4 regions of the Streptomyces sp. NPDC021225 genome follow, and region 4 is predicted to be linked to each of the others. Evidence: riboswitches for the same ligand, from Rfam matches in the RefSeq annotation. Region 4 holds a riboswitch; each other region holds the start of a gene.
The links. Region 4 has a riboswitch for cobalamin ahead of ACH4S9_RS00910 (CbtB-domain containing protein). Riboswitches for the same ligand answer to the same signal wherever they lie in the genome.

Region 1 (3,900 bases), on a different contig from region 4:
GTGGCGCTCGCGCTCACCGGGCAGGGCGACGGGCTGTGGCTGCGCGACGCGGCGGGCCGCGCCGTGCGCCCGCCGATCTCCTGGATGGACGGCCGGGCGAACGACACCGTGGCCCGCTGGGGCGAGGACGGCACCATCCGCGACCTCTACCGGCTCACCGGCTCCGGGGTGTTCCCCGGCTGCCACGCGCCGCTGCTGCGCTGGCTGGCCGACCACGAGCCACAGGCCCTGGCGCGCGCGGAGGTCGCGGGCTACTGCGTGGACGCGGTGGCCCAGCGGCTCACCGGCGTCATCGGCGTGGACGCCTCGGACGCGTCCATGCCCTTCCTGGACGTGACCACACGCGCATACGTCCCCGATGCCCTGGAAGCGTGCGGAATCGCCGAATACGCCCGGCTGTTGCCGACGCCCGCCGCGCCCGGCACCGTCCTGCGGCTCGACGACGCGGGCGCGGAGCTGCTCGGGCTGCCGGCCGGACTGCCCGTCACGGCGGGCCCGTACGACCTCCCGGCCTGCGCGATCGGCAGCGGCGTGACGGAGGTGGGCGACGGGCTGCTGATCGTGGGCACCACGCTCGCCAGCCAGGTCCTCACCGACAGCGCGCGGATCGACCCGGCGGCCGACCCGGCGGGCATGTGGCTGTGCACGCCCGACCGGGACCGCTGGCTGCGCGGCATGCCCGCCATGGTGGGCACGGCGGCCCTGGAGTGGGTCCTGGAGTTCACCGGGGCGACCACCGCGGATCTGGAGACGCTGCTCGCCGACAGCCCGCCGGGGGCGCGCGGGGTCACCGCGCTGCCCTTCCTGTCGGACGCGGGCGAGCGCGCCCCGTTCGTGGAGCCCGCCGCGCGGGGCCGGTTGGACGGCCTGACCCTGGCCACGACCCGCGCGGACGCCGTCCGGGCCGCCTGCGAGGCCGTGGCGTACGCGGCACGCCACTGCCTGGAGGCCGCGGGGCTGAGCGCGACGCTCGCGGCCTGCGGGGGCGGCACCCGGTCCGCCGCCTGGACCCAGCTGTTCGCGGACGTCCTGGGGCGGCCGGTGCGGATCCCGGACGAGCCCGAGGTGGGGGCGCGCGGCGCGGTCGCGGTCGCCTGGCGCGCGTTGGGCGACCCGGTGGACGCGGCACAATGGCGAGCCGATTCGCGTACTGTCGTACCCGACGCGGAGCGCGCCGAGGCATACGAGCGCGGCTACGCGGACTACCGGGCCAGGCTGGCCCGTACCCTCGCGGAGTGGCGGGCAACGGCGCCCGCTTAAAGGCGACCCGGCGCCGCGCCGGGCCCGGCGCAGGCCCTTGCCGGGCCCCTGCCGGGCTCGCGCCCGACCGTCCGCGCCGGACCCGCACCGGGGCCGCGCCGGGGCCGTACCGGCCCCCTGCCGGCCTCTGCCGGGCCACCTCGGGGCACCTCGGGGCACGCCCCAGGGCCCGCGTCAGGCCTGTCTCGGGCCTGCGTCAGGCCTGTGCCAAGCGCGCGCCAAGACCGCGCCAAGTCCGGCACTGAATAGCACATTCGTACGAAACACTCCACCTCGCGACACAACATGTGGGGGCGCGTGCGCTCGCCACCACAAGATGTATGCTCATGCTCGCTGTCGCCGCAGGGGAATCCGGTGCGAATCCGGAACTGTCCCGCAACGGTGTACGCGTACGCTTTTGCGTACCCGCGAGTCCGAGGACCTGCCGACAGCCGTCTCATACGTCCGGGCCCCGCGGGTTGGGCCGATGGACGCTGTGCGGTATGCCCTTGGCGGTTTCGGCATGCCCGCACGCGCCCATCGCGTACCACCCGCCCGGCCCCCAGCCGAGCGAGGGAGAACACTTCAGTGACCATCGCGCCAGCCGATCCGGTTTCAGAGGCAGCGGCTACTCAGGCAGCGGACGACGCGCCCGGGACCGCCCTGCTGCGGACCCTGACGGAGCTCACCGCCGACCTGCCCGCCACCGACCCCGGCAAGGTCGCGGCCGCCGCCCTGCGCGGCCGCCATCCCGGCTCGGACGAGGCGGAGTTGCGCACCCTCGCGACCGAGGCGGCGGCCGGTCTGATCGCCGAAGAACCCGAGTACTCGAAGCTCGCCGCGCGGCTGCTGACCCTCGCCATCGCGGAGGAGGCGGCCGGGCAGGGCGCGGTCTCCTTCTCCGCCTCGGTGGCCGTGGGCCACCGCGAGGGCCTGATCGCGGACGGCACGGCCGAGTTCGTGACCGCCCACGCCGCCCGCCTGGACGCGCTGGTCGAGCGGGCGCTGGCCGACGGCGCCGACGACCGCTTCGGCTACTTCGGGCTGCGCACCCTCCACAGCCGCTATCTGCTCCGCCACCCGATCACCCGCCAGGTGATCGAGACCCCGCAGCACTTCCTGCTGCGGGTGGCCTGCGGGCTGGCCGAGGACCACTCGGAGCGGGCGCTGGACGACGTCGCCGAGCTGTACCGGCTCACCAGCACACTGTCCTACCTGCCCAGCTCCCCCACGCTGTTCAACTCCGGCACCCGCCACCCGCAGATGTCGTCCTGCTATCTGCTGGACTCGCCGCTGGACGAGCTGGACTCGATCTACAACCGCTACCACCAGGTCGCGCGGCTCTCCAAGCACGCGGGCGGCATCGGCCTGTCCTACTCGCGCATCCGCGCCCGCGGTTCGCTGATCCGCGGCACCAACGGCCACTCCAACGGCATCGTGCCGTTCCTGCGCACCCTCGACGCCTCCGTCGCCGCCGTCAACCAGGGCGGCCGGCGCAAGGGCGCGGCCTGTGTGTACCTGGAGACCTGGCACGCGGACATCGAGGAGTTCCTGGAGCTTCGGGACAACACGGGCGAAGAGGCCCGCCGCACCCACAACCTCAACATCGCGCACTGGATCCCGGACGAGTTCATGCGCCGGGTGGAGGCCGACGCCGACTGGTCGCTGTTCTCGCCGGTCGACGCGCCCGCGCTGGTCGACCTGTGGGGCGAGGAGTTCGACGCCGCGTACCGGAAGGCCGAGGCGGACGGGCTGGCCGTCAAGACCGTCCCGGCGCGCCAGCTGTACGCCCGGATGATGCGCACCCTCGCGCAGACCGGCAACGGCTGGATGACCTTCAAGGACGCCGCCAACCGCACCGCCAACCAGACCGCCGAGCCCGGCCGGGTCGTGCACTCCTCCAACCTGTGCACCGAGATCCTGGAGGTCACGGACGACGGCGAGACGGCCGTGTGCAATCTGGGCTCGGTCAACCTGGCCGCGCACCTGGGCAAAGACGGCGGCGCCGGGGAAGAAGTAATGGACTGGGAGCGGCTGGACGCGACCGTCCGCACCGCCGTCACCTTCCTCGACCGCGTGGTGGACATCAACTTCTACCCGACCGAGGAGGCCGGGGCGTCCAACTCCCGCTGGCGCCCGGTGGGCCTGGGCCTGATGGGCCTCCAGGACGTCTTCTTCCGGCTGCGGCTGCCCTTCGACTCGCCCGAGGCGCAAGCGCTGTCCACCCAGATCTCCGAGCGCATCATGCTCGCGGCGTACGAGGCGTCCTGCGCCCTCGCCGAGCGCCACGGCCCGCACCCGGCCTGGTCCGCCACCCGCACCGCGCGCGGTGTGCTGCACCCGGACCACTACACGGACGCGGTGGCGACCTGGCCCGAGCGGTGGGCAGCGCTGCGCGAGCGGATGGCCAAGTCCGGGATGCGGAACTCGCTCCTCCTGGCCATCGCGCCGACCGCCACCATCGCCTCGATCGCGGGCGTCTACGAGTGCATCGAGCCGCAGGTCTCCAACCTCTTCAAGCGCGAGACGCTCAGTGGTGAGTTCCTCCAGGTCAACTCCTACCTGGTGAACGACCTGAAGAAGCTCGGCGTGTGGGACGCCCAGAGCCGTGAGGCGCTGCGCGAGTCCAACGGCTCGGTCGAGGACTTCTCCTGGGTGCCC
Region 2 (3,900 bases), on a different contig from region 4:
AGTCCATCGCCGCTCGTTTCCCCGATCTGACCCTGCGCAGGTTCGACCGGCGCCCGCCGCGCTGGAACGTGATGGCGGTGTGGCCCCGGGGGGAGACACCCCCGGCGGCCGCCGCCCTGTTGCGACACCTCGCCTGACCCCGGTCGGCAGCGGGCCGCGAGCGCCGCCCCCGCTGTCCGGGGTGCGGGGCTCGCGTACGGGCCGGGGCCGGCCGTCAGCCGGCGGTGTGGCGGGCCGCCCGGTGCTCGGTGGTCCAGTAGAGCAGGGCCAGGAGCGGCAGGACGCACTCCGCCGCGGGCCCCGGTCGGGACGCTGCGGCGGAGTGCCCTCCTCGGCCTTGCTCGGCCTTGGTCGGCTTCTCAGCGCTTCTGGAGCGCGGTGCCCAGCGTGTCGGCGGCCAGCTTGATGGCGACCTGCGCGGCGTGGGTCTCGCGCATCGCGTTGACCATGACGAAGTCGTGGATGATGCCCTGGACGCGCACGGCGGTGACCGGGACACCGGCCTGGCGCAGCTTGTTCGCGTAGGCCTCGCCCTCGTCCCGCAGGACGTCCGCCTCAGCGGTGATCACCAGGGCCGGCGGCAGACCCGTCAGCTGCTCCGTCGTGGCGCGCAGCGGCGAGGCGGTGATCTCGGCCCGCTGCGCCTCGTCGGTGGTGTACTGGTCCCAGAACCACTGCATGCCGTCCCGGCGCAGGAAGTAGCCGGTGGCGAACTGGTGGTACGAGCCGGTGTCGAAGCTCGCGTCGGTGACCGGGTAGAACAGCACCTGCTGGACCAGCGGCACATCGCCGCGCTCCTTGGCCATCAGGGTCAGGGCCGCGGTCATGTTGCCGCCGACGGAGTCGCCGGCCACGGCCAGCCGGGTGCCGTCCAGGCCCTTGGACCCGCCCTCCCGGACCACCCACTGGGCGACCGCGTAGTTCTGCTCGATGGCCACCGGGTACCGGGCCTCCGGCGACAGGGCGTACTCCGGGAAGACCACCGCCGCGTTCGCGCCGACGGCCAGCTCGCGGACCAGGCGGTCATGGGTGTGGGCGTTGCCGAACACCCATCCGGCGCCGTGGATGTAAATGATCACCGGCAGCTCCCCGGTGCTGCCCGCGGGCTTGACGATGCGGACCCGGACGCTGCCCGTGGGGCCGCCGGCCACCGTGATCCACTCCTCGTCGACCGCCGGCTTGTCGATCTCGCCGGACTGCACCTCGTCGACCGCCGCGCGGCCCTCAGCCGGGGCCAGATCGAAGAGGTACGGAGGGTTGGCGGTGGCTTCGGCGAAGGCGGCTGCGGCCGGCTCCAGGACAGGCTGGACCGGCGGCACGACGGCATCCGACATCTGGCTCTCCCGAGGTGTGGGGGTAAGGAATGGGGAATTGCCGGGAAGATCGTGGAGATCTCCCGGCTGCTGGGGTCACCCTAGGTCGGCCACCGGTCAACTCTTGTCCGCCAGCGCACCGAGTCTTTCCCCGCAGCGCCATGCGGGGGATCCGGCCGCGGCGTCCGTGCGTCTCGTAGGCCACGTGAGGGCATGTTCCGTCCCGCGGTGCCGCGTAGCGGTCGTGGCCCGGCGCGCGCTAACGTCTCATGGACAAACGACGGCGTGACGGAAGCCGGTGGGAATCCGGCACGGTCGCGCCACTGTGTGTCCGGCGGAGGCCCCGTGCTGCGGGGCGGCCGCCGGGCGAGTCAGACCCTGCGCCGTCGTATGAGCACCGACAACCGGGACGCGTGTTCCCCAGGAGGTTTTCAGCATGGCCCAGTCCGCCGCGCCCGCGCCGAGCACACCGGCCGTCCTCTCCGGCGCCCTGCCGCTGCTCCTCCGCTAACGGCCGAACACACCGTCCGGCAACGGCCGAACACACCCGACACCGCCGTGCCCGTGCCCATCGGGCCCCGGCCGGGTGCCGCGGCCCTCACCGGACCGGCCTTGGGAAACACCACCGTACGACCGGCTCCGCAGCTGAGCCCCGTCATGCAGAGGAACGTCCGTGCCGATAGCACGCCCCGCCCGTCTCACCGCCTTCTTCCTGACCACGACCCTGACGCTGGCCGGCTGCGCCGACGCCACCCCGAACGGCGACCGGCCGTCGGACCGCGCCGCCGCCGGATATCCGCGTACGCTCACCAACTGCGGCCACACGGTGCATATCGCCGGGCCGCCCCGGCGCGCGGTGTCGCTCAACCAGGGCAGCAGCGAGATCCTGCTCTCGCTCGGCCTGGCCGACCGCATGGCGGGCACGGCCACCTGGACCGACCCGGTGCTGAAGGGCCTGCGGAAGGCCAACGCCACGGTGGACCGGCTCGCCGACAACGCCCCCTCGTTCGAGAAGGTGCTGGACCAGGAGCCGGACTTCGTGTCCGCCTCGTTCGAGTCCACCCTGGGCAAGGGCGGCGTGGCCACGCGCCAGCAGTTCGAGGACCTGGGCGTGCCCACCTATGTCTCCCCGGCCGACTGCGCCAAGGACAACACCGGTGACGGCGACGGCTCCCGCGCCACCCCGCTGACCATGGAGAACATCTACCGGGAGATCCGGGACCTCGCCACGGTCTTCGGGGTGGAGAAGCGGGGCGAGCGGCTGATCGGCGCTCTGAAGGCCCGGGTGAAGGCGGCGACCGAGGACATCGACGCCTCCGGCACCACCATGCTCTTCTGGTTCGCCAACTCCGACGCCCCGTACCTGGCCGGCTGCTGTGGCGCGCCCGGCATCATCACCCGGGCGCTGGGCGCCGAGAACGTCTTCGACGACCGCCACGACGAGTGGCCCCAGATCAACTGGGAGGCGATCGCGGACCGCGACCCCGATGTCCTGGTCATCGGCGATCTCTCACGCGAGCAGGAGTCGGCCGAGACCGCCGCGAAGAAGATCGAGTTCCTGGAGTCCAACCCGGTCACACGGACCATGGACGCGGTCAGGCACAAGCGGTACGTCCTGCTCAGCGGGCAGGCCATGAACCCGTCGATCCGCACGGTCGAGGGCATCGAGAAGACCGCCGCCGCCCTGCGCGCGTTCGGGCTCGCCAGGTGACGCCACGCCAAGTGACACCGAGCCAGGTGACGCCACGCCACACGGCCCCTCGCCGAGCCGCGCCCCCCGGAAGCCGCCGGCTCAGGAGCGCCGTGCTGTGGGCGGCGGGGCTCGCCACGCTGCTGGCCTCGGTCGCGGTGGCCATCACCATCGGCCCGGCCAGCATCGGCGTCGCCGACGTCTGGGCCGTGGTGGCCGCCCATCTGGGCTGGGGCACCTCCGACCTGACGCCGATCCGGGCCGGAATCGTCTGGGACCTGCGGCTGCCGCGCACCCTGCTCGCCGCGGTGTGCGGGGCGGGGCTCGCGCTGTGCGGGGCGGTGATGCAGTCGATGCTGCGCAACCCGCTCGCCGACCCCTTTGTGCTCGGCGTCTCCTCCGGAGCCTCCACGGGCGCGGTCTTCGTCGTGGTGCTGGGGGTCGGCGGCGGGGCCGTGTCGATCTCGGCGGGCGCCTTCGTCGGCGCCCTGGCCTCGTTCATCCTCGTCCTGCTGCTCAGCCATGTCCTGGGCGGCACGACGGACCGGATCGTGCTCTCCGGGGTCGCCGCGATGCAGCTGTTCTCCGCCCTCACCTCCTTCGTGGTGATGACGGCGGCCGACGCGGAACAGACCCGCGGTGTGCTGTTCTGGCTGCTCGGCTCGCTCAGCGGCGCCACCTGGGACGAGGTGTGGGTGTGCCTGGCCGTGCTGGCCGTGACCCTGCTGGTGTGCGCCGTCCACGCCCACGCGCTCGACGCCTTCGCGTTCGGGCGGGACGCGGCGGCCACGCTCGGCGTCGACGTGGCCCGTACCCGGCTGATCCTGCTGACCGCCACCGCGCTGCTGACCGCGGCGCTGGTCAGCTGCGCCGGGGCCATCGGCTTCGTGGGGCTCG
Region 3 (3,900 bases), on a different contig from region 4:
GCAGGCCCAGGCACGCCTTCTCGGTGGCCTCCGGGGCCCAGTCGGCGTCCTCCATGGCCTGGACGAGGGCGCGGGCCCTGTCCTCCGCCTCGTCGGTGTCGGTGCGGCCGGCGGCCGACTCGTCGAGGCCCAGTGCCTCGCGCAGCCCGGGCAGCGCCGTGGTGCCGCCCCAGATCTGCCGGGCGCGCAGAATGGCCAGGACGAGGTTGACGCGCTCGGGGCCGGAGGGGGCGGCGCCCAGGACATGCAGTCCGTCGCGGATCTGGGCGTCCTTGACCTCGCACAGCCAGCCGTCCACGTGCAGCAGGAAGTCGTCGAAGCCGTCGTCCTCCGGCCGCTGCTCCAGGCCGAGGTCGTGGTCGAGCCGGGCGGCCTGGATGAGGGTCCAGATCTGGGCCCGGATGGCGGGGAGTTTGGCCGGGTCCATCGCGGAGATGGCGGCGTACTCGTCCAGCAGCTGCTCCAGGCGCGCGATGTCTCCGTAGGAGTCGGCGCGGGCCATGGGCGGCACGAGGTGGTCGACGAGGGTGGCGTGGGCGCGGCGCTTGGCCTGGGTGCCCTCGCCGGGGTCGTTGACCAGGAACGGGTAGATCAGCGGCAGATCGCCCAGCGCGGCGTCGGGGCCGCAGGCGGCGGACAGGCCCGCGTTCTTGCCGGGCAGCCACTCCAGGTTGCCGTGCTTGCCCAGGTGCACCATGGCGTCGGCGCCGAAGCCGCCGTCGGCCCGGGGGGTGGCGATCCAGCGGTAGGCGGCCAGGTAGTGGTGGGAGGGCGGCAGATCGGGGTCGTGGTAGATGGCGATCGGGTTCTCGCCGAAGCCGCGCGGCGGCTGGATGACGACGAGGAGGTTGCCGCGGCGCAGCGCGGCCAGCACGATCTCGCCCTCCGGGTCGCGGCTGGTGTCGACGAACATCTCGCCCGGCGGCGGCCCCCAGTGCTCCTCCACCGCCTCGCGCAGCTCCTGCGGCAGCCGGGCGTACCAGCGGCGGTAGTCGGCGGCGGGGATCCGGACCGGGTTGCGGGCCAACTGCTCCTCGGTGAGCCAGTCCTGGTCGTGGCCGCCCACCTCGATCAGGGCGCGGATCAGCTCGTCGCCGTCGCCGGAGGCGAGGCCGGGCAGCGCGTCGGGCCCGTCCTCGGGGCCGAGGTCGAAGCCCTCGGCGCGCAGTCGGCGCAGCAGGGCGACGGCGCTGGCGGGGGTGTCCAGGCCGACCGCGTTGCCGATGCGGGAGTGCTTGGTGGGGTAGGCGGAGAGGACGAGCGCGAGGCGCTTGTCACCCGCGGGTATGTGGCGCAGCCGGGCGTGTCGTACCGCGATCCCGGCGACACGCGCGGCGCGCTCGGGGTCGGCGACGTAGACGGGCAGGCCGTCCCGGTCGGTCTCCTTGAAGGAGAACGGCACGGTGATCAGCCGTCCGTCGAACTCCGGGACGGCGACCTGGGTGGCCGCGTCCAGGGGCGAGAGGCCCTCGTCGTTCTCCTCCCAGGCGGCGCGCGGGCCGGTCAGGCACAGCGCCTGGAGCACCGGGACGTCCAGCGCGGCCAGCGCCCCCGCGTCCCAGGCCTCGTCGTCGCCGCCGGCCGACGCCTCGGCGGGCCGGGTGCCGCCCGCGGCCAGCACGGTGGTGACCACCGCGTCGGCCCCGGCGAGGGCCTCCAGCAGCTCGGGCTCGGGCGCGCGCAGGGAGGCGACGTACAGCGGGAGCGGGCGGGCCCCGGCGTCCTCGACGGCCCGGCAGAGCTCCTCGACGAAGGCGGTGTTGCCGCTCATGTGGTGGGCGCGGTAGTAGAGCACCGCGACCCGCGGGCCGGTGACACCCTCGCGCGCGGTGCGCTCCAGCGCGCCCCAGGAGGGCGCGGGGGCGGGCGACTCGAAGCCGTGGCCGGTGAGCAGGACGGTGTCGGACAGGAAGCGGGCCAGCTGACCGAGGTTCCCGGGCCCGCCGTGCGCGAGGTAGGCGTGGGCCTCGGCGGCGATCCCGACGGGGACCGTGGAGGCCTCCATGAGCTGGGCGTCCGGGGCCTGTTCTCCGGTCAGGACCACGACCGGGCGGTCCCCGGCGAGCAGCGTGTCGAGCCCCTCCTGCCAGGCGCGCACCCCGCCGAGCAGCCGTACGACGACGAGTTCGACGCCGTCGAGGAGCGCGGGGAGGTCGTCCAGCGGGAGCCGGGCGGGATTGGCGAGCCGGTAGGGCACCGGGGTCGGTGCCGAGCGGGCGCTGAGCAGGTCGGTGTCGGACGTCGACAGCAGCAGGATCATGCGACGGCAGGCCTTCCTCGGGGTCCGCGCCCCGGGCGGGTTCGAAGACGGCGGGAGTTCCTGGCTCGCCCGGCCGCCGCGTACCGGCTGCCGCGCTCACAGTGGCGGGACCGCGCCGGATTTCCACCGGCTTCCTACCCTTGTGCCGTCTTGTGCAGTGGCGGGCCGGGACCGACCCGCCGGTGAGCATAGTAGGGCTTCTCGACCTGCCACGGGGCGGTGAGGCGAAGCGGATCGTCGGTATGCTCGCCGCCATGCCCCTCCCCCCGACAACCGCCCCACCAGGGGATGAAACCCCCGTGCGCGGGCGCGACGACGCGTGTCCCGGCGCGCTGCGGCTGCACCCGGCGGACGACGGCGCGCTGGCCCGGGTGCGGGTGCCGGGCGGGCTGCTGACGGCACGTCAGGCGCTGGTGCTGGCAGGCGTGGCCGAGGAGTTGGGAGACGGCCGACTGGACCTCACCTCCCGGGGCAATCTCCAGCTGCGCGGACTCGACGCGGGGTGCGGGGCCGGCCTCGCGGCCCGGCTGCGGGCGGCCGGGCTGCTCCCGTCGGACCGCCACGACCGGGTGCGCAACATCGTGGCGTCCCCGCTGTCCGGGCTGGACGGGGCCGGGCACGCGGATGCCCCGGCGTGGGCGAGGGCGCTGGACGCGCTGCTGTGCGACGAGGTGCCCGCGGGGTCCGGATTCGCCGAACTGGCGGGGCTGTCGGGCCGGTTCCTGTTCGCTCTCGACGACGGGCGCGGCGATGTGTCGGCGCTGGGCGCGGATGTGACATTGATCGCAACTCCGGACGGCGAGGCGGTGCTGCGGCTCGGCTCCGCCGGGGGTCACGGACTCGCGCGCGCGGATTCCACCGCACCGAACGCCGCCGACTCCCCCGACGCGACGGACCGCCCTGACGCGACGGACCACTCCGGCGCGACGGACCACTCCGGCGCGCCGGGCGTCGCGGCGCGCCGGGCCGGGCGGGCAGCGGGCGACGACACGCCGAGCAGGGCGCGGCCGCCGGGTCCCCCCGGGCTCGGTGACGGCCCCTCGGGCGCCGAACTCCTGGTGCGCGCCGAGGACGCGCCGCGCGCGGCCGCGCTGGCAGCCGTGGCGTTTCTCGACGCGGTGCGCGCGAGCGGCACACGGGCCTGGCGCGTCCGCGAGCTGCCGGCGCGACACGCCGTGACGGCCGACCGGTTGGCCGGGCGACTCGCCGCAGCGGGGATCCAGGCCACACCCCTCGGCCCCCAGTCCCCGACCACCACAGCGGGCACACCCGCCGCCGACCCCACGCCCGCCGTCGGGCTCGTCGTCGGGCCTGACGGGCGGTGCGCGGTGTCCGTCGCCGTCCCGCTGGGGCGGCTCTCCGCCACGCAGTGGCGGCTGCTGGCCGGGCTCGCCTCCCGGGGCGGCTCGGGCGAGCTGCGTGTGACACCCTGGCGCGGCGTGGTGCTGCCCGGCTTCTCCCCTGACGAGGCACGGGCCGCGCTGCGGGAACTCGCCGACGCCGGGCTGGTGGCCACGCCGCACTCCCCGTGGCTCGGGATCGCCGCGTGCACCGGGCGGCCCGGCTGCGCCAAGTCCCTGGCCAATGTGCGCGCCGACGCGGCGCGCGCGGTGGCGGGCGCCGCGTCCGGCGACGGCCGC
Region 4 (3,900 bases):
AACCAAGGACTTCGCCCCTGGACCCCGGGGGCCGGGGCAGTGCCCCCCCCACTTGGCGGAGCCGCATATCGATGCCGCGGGAAGGGGCGGGTAAGGGGACAGCGCCGATATGCGGCTCCGCCGTGTGGCCGCGGGGACACGCCCAAGGCGGGCGTGATGACTATTTCGCGTTGCGCGCCAGGTCGAGGGCGTACCGCGGCCACCATCGGCCGGCGTGCGGGCCGCCCTTGCAGGTGCCGTCCGACTCGCCCGGACGCTTGATCCACAGATACGCGGCGACCGCGGCGTCGCCCGTGCGGACCGTGGGCGTCTCGCCCAGCGCCCGCCCCTTGGGGTTGCACCAGGCCTCGGGGTCCTCCTTGCCCGGCACCGGCCCCTTGCCGTTGCGGCTGGTGTCGATCACGAAGGGCTTTCCGCCGACCAGGGCGGAGAGCTTCCTGCCGTACGCCTTGTTGTCCGCGGTGGTCTGATAGTTGGCGATGTTGAGCGCGAAGCCGTCGGCCTTCTTCAGCCCGGCGCGCCGCAGCGGCTCGGCCATCCGGCGCGGATCCTTGATCCAGTGCGGATTCCCCGCGTCCAGATAGACCTTGGTGCGGGGCAGCCCCTTGAGCTTGTCCACGGCCCCGGTCAGCAGGTCGTAACGCTCCTCGAGGAACCGCCTGGGCGTGCAGCCGTCCACCGCGTGGGGCAGTGCGTCCGGCTCCAGGATGACCGTGGCGGCCCGGTCGCCGATGCCCCTGACCGCCTTGTCCAGCCAGGCGCGATACGCGTTGCCGTCGGCGGCGCCGCCCTTCGAGTACTGGCCGCAGTCGCGGTGCGGGATGTTGTAGAAGACCAGCAGCGCGTCACGCTCCTCCGACACGGCGGCCTCGGTGAACCCCCGCGCCTGGCCCTCCGGGTCGTCCACCCCCAGCCACTCCGCGACCGGCTGCGCGGCGATCTTCTGTATCAGCTTCGCCTCGCCGGTCTCCCCCTTCCTGCGGTACTCGGCGACCTGCCGGGCCGCGGCGCCGTCCGGGTTCACCCAATACGGCACGACATTCCGGGGCCGCTGTGCGGGCCTCGCCGCCGCGATCGCCTCCTCCTCGCGATCGGAACGCCCGGAACCCGACGAGCCGAAGCAGCCGGAGAGCGTCACGAGCGACAGCAGCGCCCCCACCGCCGCCCCGGCACGGACAGATCCTCGCCGACGGCCGGTGTAACTCCCGTACATCCACTCCCCCTTGGGTGCACGCTCCGGGGGACACCCCTCAGGCCCCCGGCAGGACAAGACCGGTCGAAACCATGCTTACACACCACACCGGCCCTCACGGGGTTATCCACAGCCCTTTGCGTGAATTCGCCCGTACGGCGCGAAGCGGCCCCTCCGGGACCGGTTGACAGGTACCCGTCCGCCTGGGACTCTCCGATGCGACAAGTCAACACAACGAGACGACGGTGTACAGGAACCCGGTGCGAATCCGGGACGGTCCCGCCACTGTGACCAGGAGTCGGCGCGCGCGAACGGCGCCGCACTTCCGGGAGTCAGGAACTGGCCGTCGTTCTCCTTCCTGCTGAGGGGCGTGGAAACCCCACTAGGAGGCAACAGCGGATGTCCCTGCACACGGCACGGCACACCGACCCCGCGGCCGTCTCGGCCGCCACCGCCCACACCCGCGACTGGCTGATCGCGGCCGGCGCGGTCATCCTCGCTCTCATCGCCCTGTACGCGGTCTTCATCGACAACGGCTCGCTGATCTCGGCGACGGGCGACTATCTGCACGAGTTCTCGCACGACGGCCGGCACCTCTTCGGTGCCCCCTGCCACTGACGGGTCCGGCACCCCATGGCAGACGGTCACGTTCCCGTACTCCCCCTGCTCCGGCGTGGCCTGGCGGCGGGCGCCCTCGCGGGCCTCGCCACCGGGCTGTTCTCCCTGCTGCTGGCCGAGCCCCTGATGGACCGTGCCATCCGGCTGGAGGAGAAACGCCAGGAGAGCGAGCACTCGCACGCCGCCGCGGCCGCGGCGGTCACCCACCACGAGGAGCTGTTCTCCCGCTCCACCCAGCACTTCGGCCTCGTCGTCACCGCCGTGGTCGTCGGGCTGGCGCTCGGCGTCTTCTTCGCGGTCGCGCACGCGCTCGTCCACCGCGGATCCGACACCTCCGCACGCCCCTGGCCCCGCGCGCTCACCCTCGCAGCGGCGGGCTTCACCGGCCTCTCGCTCCTGCCAGGCCTGCGCTATCCGGCCAACCCGCCGGGCGTCGGCGACGCGGGCACGGTCGGCGACCGCCAGGCGATGTGGCTCGCCGCGGTGGCGATCGGCGTGCTCGGCATGGTGCTCGCCCGGCTGGTGCACGTCCGGCTGACGGCGGCGGGCCGCGGTCCCGCCGTGGCCCAGACGGCGGTCGCCGCGACCGTCGTCGCGGTGCTCCTCGCCCTGTTCGCCCTCCCCGACAACCCCGACCCGGTCCCCGTCGAGTCCACACTGCTCTGGGACTTCCGGATGCTCTCGTTCGCCTCGCACGCGGTGATGTGGGCGGTCCTCGGCGCCACGTTCGGCGCCCTCGGCCTCCGCGCCCTGCGCGAGCGCGGCACGACGACTCACCGGCCGGACCCGGTCCCGACCGCGGCGTAACCCTCGGGCCCGGTGGGCGGGCTTCCCCGCCTACCGGCTCCCCGTCAGATACGCCGACACCACCACCGTTCCGCCGCGCGCCCTGCCGCCCGCGAGCAGCCGCAGCTCCGCGCGGCCCCCGGCCCGCGCCGCGTACACCCGCCGCGCGTCGAACCGCGTGGCGGTGACCATCGCGACGTCCTCGACCGTGAACTCGGCCACCGTCCCGTCCGCCCGGGACACCCGCACCGCGTCGCCGCGCCTGACCCCGCCGAGGCGGCGGAGGACCCCCGCGTCGGCCGGCCCGACCAGCACCGCCGCCCCCGAGGCGCCCGGCCGCGCCCCCATCCCGTACCAGCCCCCGCTCCCGTCCCGGCCCTGGCCGGCGACCGGCGCCGCGATCCCCGCCGACTCGACGACGACGCGCCGCGCCGCCGCGGCCGGCAGCGGGTGCCACGCCCTGGGCAGCGGATGCGTGGGCGGGCGCCCCACGGCCGCCACATCCCCCGTCAACGGCACCGCTCCGCCCAGGCCCTCCGCCGCGTCATGGCCCCACAGCCACAGTCCGAGCAGCAGCGCCGCCCAGGCCACCCCCGCGATCGCCCTCGCCCGGCCGACGCCGCCGGGGCGCTTCCCGTACACCGCCGTCAGCCCGACGCCGCGGCGACCGGGCGACGGCGGCGCCGCACCGCCATCCCGGCGACGGCCAGCGCCGTGACTCCGGAGAGCACCAGGCCGTACGCCTCGGCCCCGCCGAGGCCGCGGCGCGCCGCGTCGTCGGCCGGGGCGAGGTCCGAGTGGGCGCGGTGGACATGGCCGGGGCGTGCGGGGGCGGCGTCCTCCTGGTCCGCGACGGCGGGGCCGGCGATGGCCAGGACCACCGCCGCCGCACAGACGGCCATACGGAGCGTGAGGGCGAGCGGGCGCATGGTGAAACCTCCTGATACCACCGAGGCTCACGCGCACCGCCGGAAGCCGCATCCGCTGCGGCCCCCGGCTGCTCCGTACGGGTCAGACGCGCTCCGGTACGTTGCGGCGCGTTCCGGCGGGCGTCAGATCCGCTCGACCAGGTCCGCGATGGAGTTCACGACCGTGGACGGCCGGAAGGGGTGCCGGTCGATCTCATCGGGCTGGGTGACCCCCGTGAGCACCAGGAAGGTCTCCATGCCCGCCTCGAGACCGGCCAGCACATCGGTGTCCATCCGGTCGCCGATCATGGCGCTGCTCTCGGAGTGCGCGCCGATCGCGTTCAGCCCGGCCCGCATCATGAGGGGGTTCGGCTTGCCGACGAAGTACGGCTCGGC

Region 1: it holds a riboswitch for cobalamin, as region 4 does, so the genes downstream of both, ACH4S9_RS11205 (ribonucleoside-diphosphate reductase subunit alpha) here and ACH4S9_RS00910 (CbtB-domain containing protein) in region 4, are expected to answer to the same signal.
Region 2: it holds a riboswitch for cobalamin, as region 4 does, so the genes downstream of both, ACH4S9_RS28765 (ABC transporter substrate-binding protein) here and ACH4S9_RS00910 (CbtB-domain containing protein) in region 4, are expected to answer to the same signal.
Region 3: it holds a riboswitch for cobalamin, as region 4 does, so the genes downstream of both, cobN (cobaltochelatase subunit CobN) here and ACH4S9_RS00910 (CbtB-domain containing protein) in region 4, are expected to answer to the same signal.

Annotation. Positions count from the first base shown of each region.
Region 1 covers NZ_JBIRPV010000002.1:678,923-682,822, reverse strand. Annotated here, with positions in the region: gene ACH4S9_RS11210 (FGGY family carbohydrate kinase) at 1-1,260, shown strand, start outside; cobalamin riboswitch at 1,574-1,704, shown strand; gene ACH4S9_RS11205 (ribonucleoside-diphosphate reductase subunit alpha) at 1,828-3,900, shown strand, end outside.
Region 2 covers NZ_JBIRPV010000006.1:684,871-688,770, forward strand. Annotated here, with positions in the region: gene ACH4S9_RS28755 (LysR family transcriptional regulator) at 1-137, shown strand, start outside; gene ACH4S9_RS28760 (alpha/beta hydrolase) at 360-1,334, opposite strand; cobalamin riboswitch at 1,578-1,716, shown strand; gene ACH4S9_RS28765 (ABC transporter substrate-binding protein) at 2,038-3,024, shown strand; gene ACH4S9_RS28770 (FecCD family ABC transporter permease) at 3,036-3,900, shown strand, end outside.
Region 3 covers NZ_JBIRPV010000004.1:694,131-698,030, reverse strand. Annotated here, with positions in the region: gene cobN (cobaltochelatase subunit CobN) at 1-2,260, opposite strand, end outside; cobalamin riboswitch at 2,292-2,451, opposite strand; gene ACH4S9_RS21445 (nitrite reductase) at 2,503-3,900, shown strand, end outside.
Region 4 covers NZ_JBIRPV010000001.1:187,059-190,958, reverse strand. Annotated here, with positions in the region: gene ACH4S9_RS00915 (glycoside hydrolase family 6 protein) at 161-1,213, opposite strand; cobalamin riboswitch at 1,419-1,555, shown strand; gene ACH4S9_RS00910 (CbtB-domain containing protein) at 1,592-1,810, shown strand; gene ACH4S9_RS00905 (CbtA family protein) at 1,826-2,617, shown strand; gene ACH4S9_RS00900 (sortase domain-bontaining protein) at 2,648-3,238, opposite strand; gene ACH4S9_RS00895 (hypothetical protein) at 3,244-3,525, opposite strand; gene ACH4S9_RS00890 (HAD-IIA family hydrolase) at 3,649-3,900, opposite strand, start outside.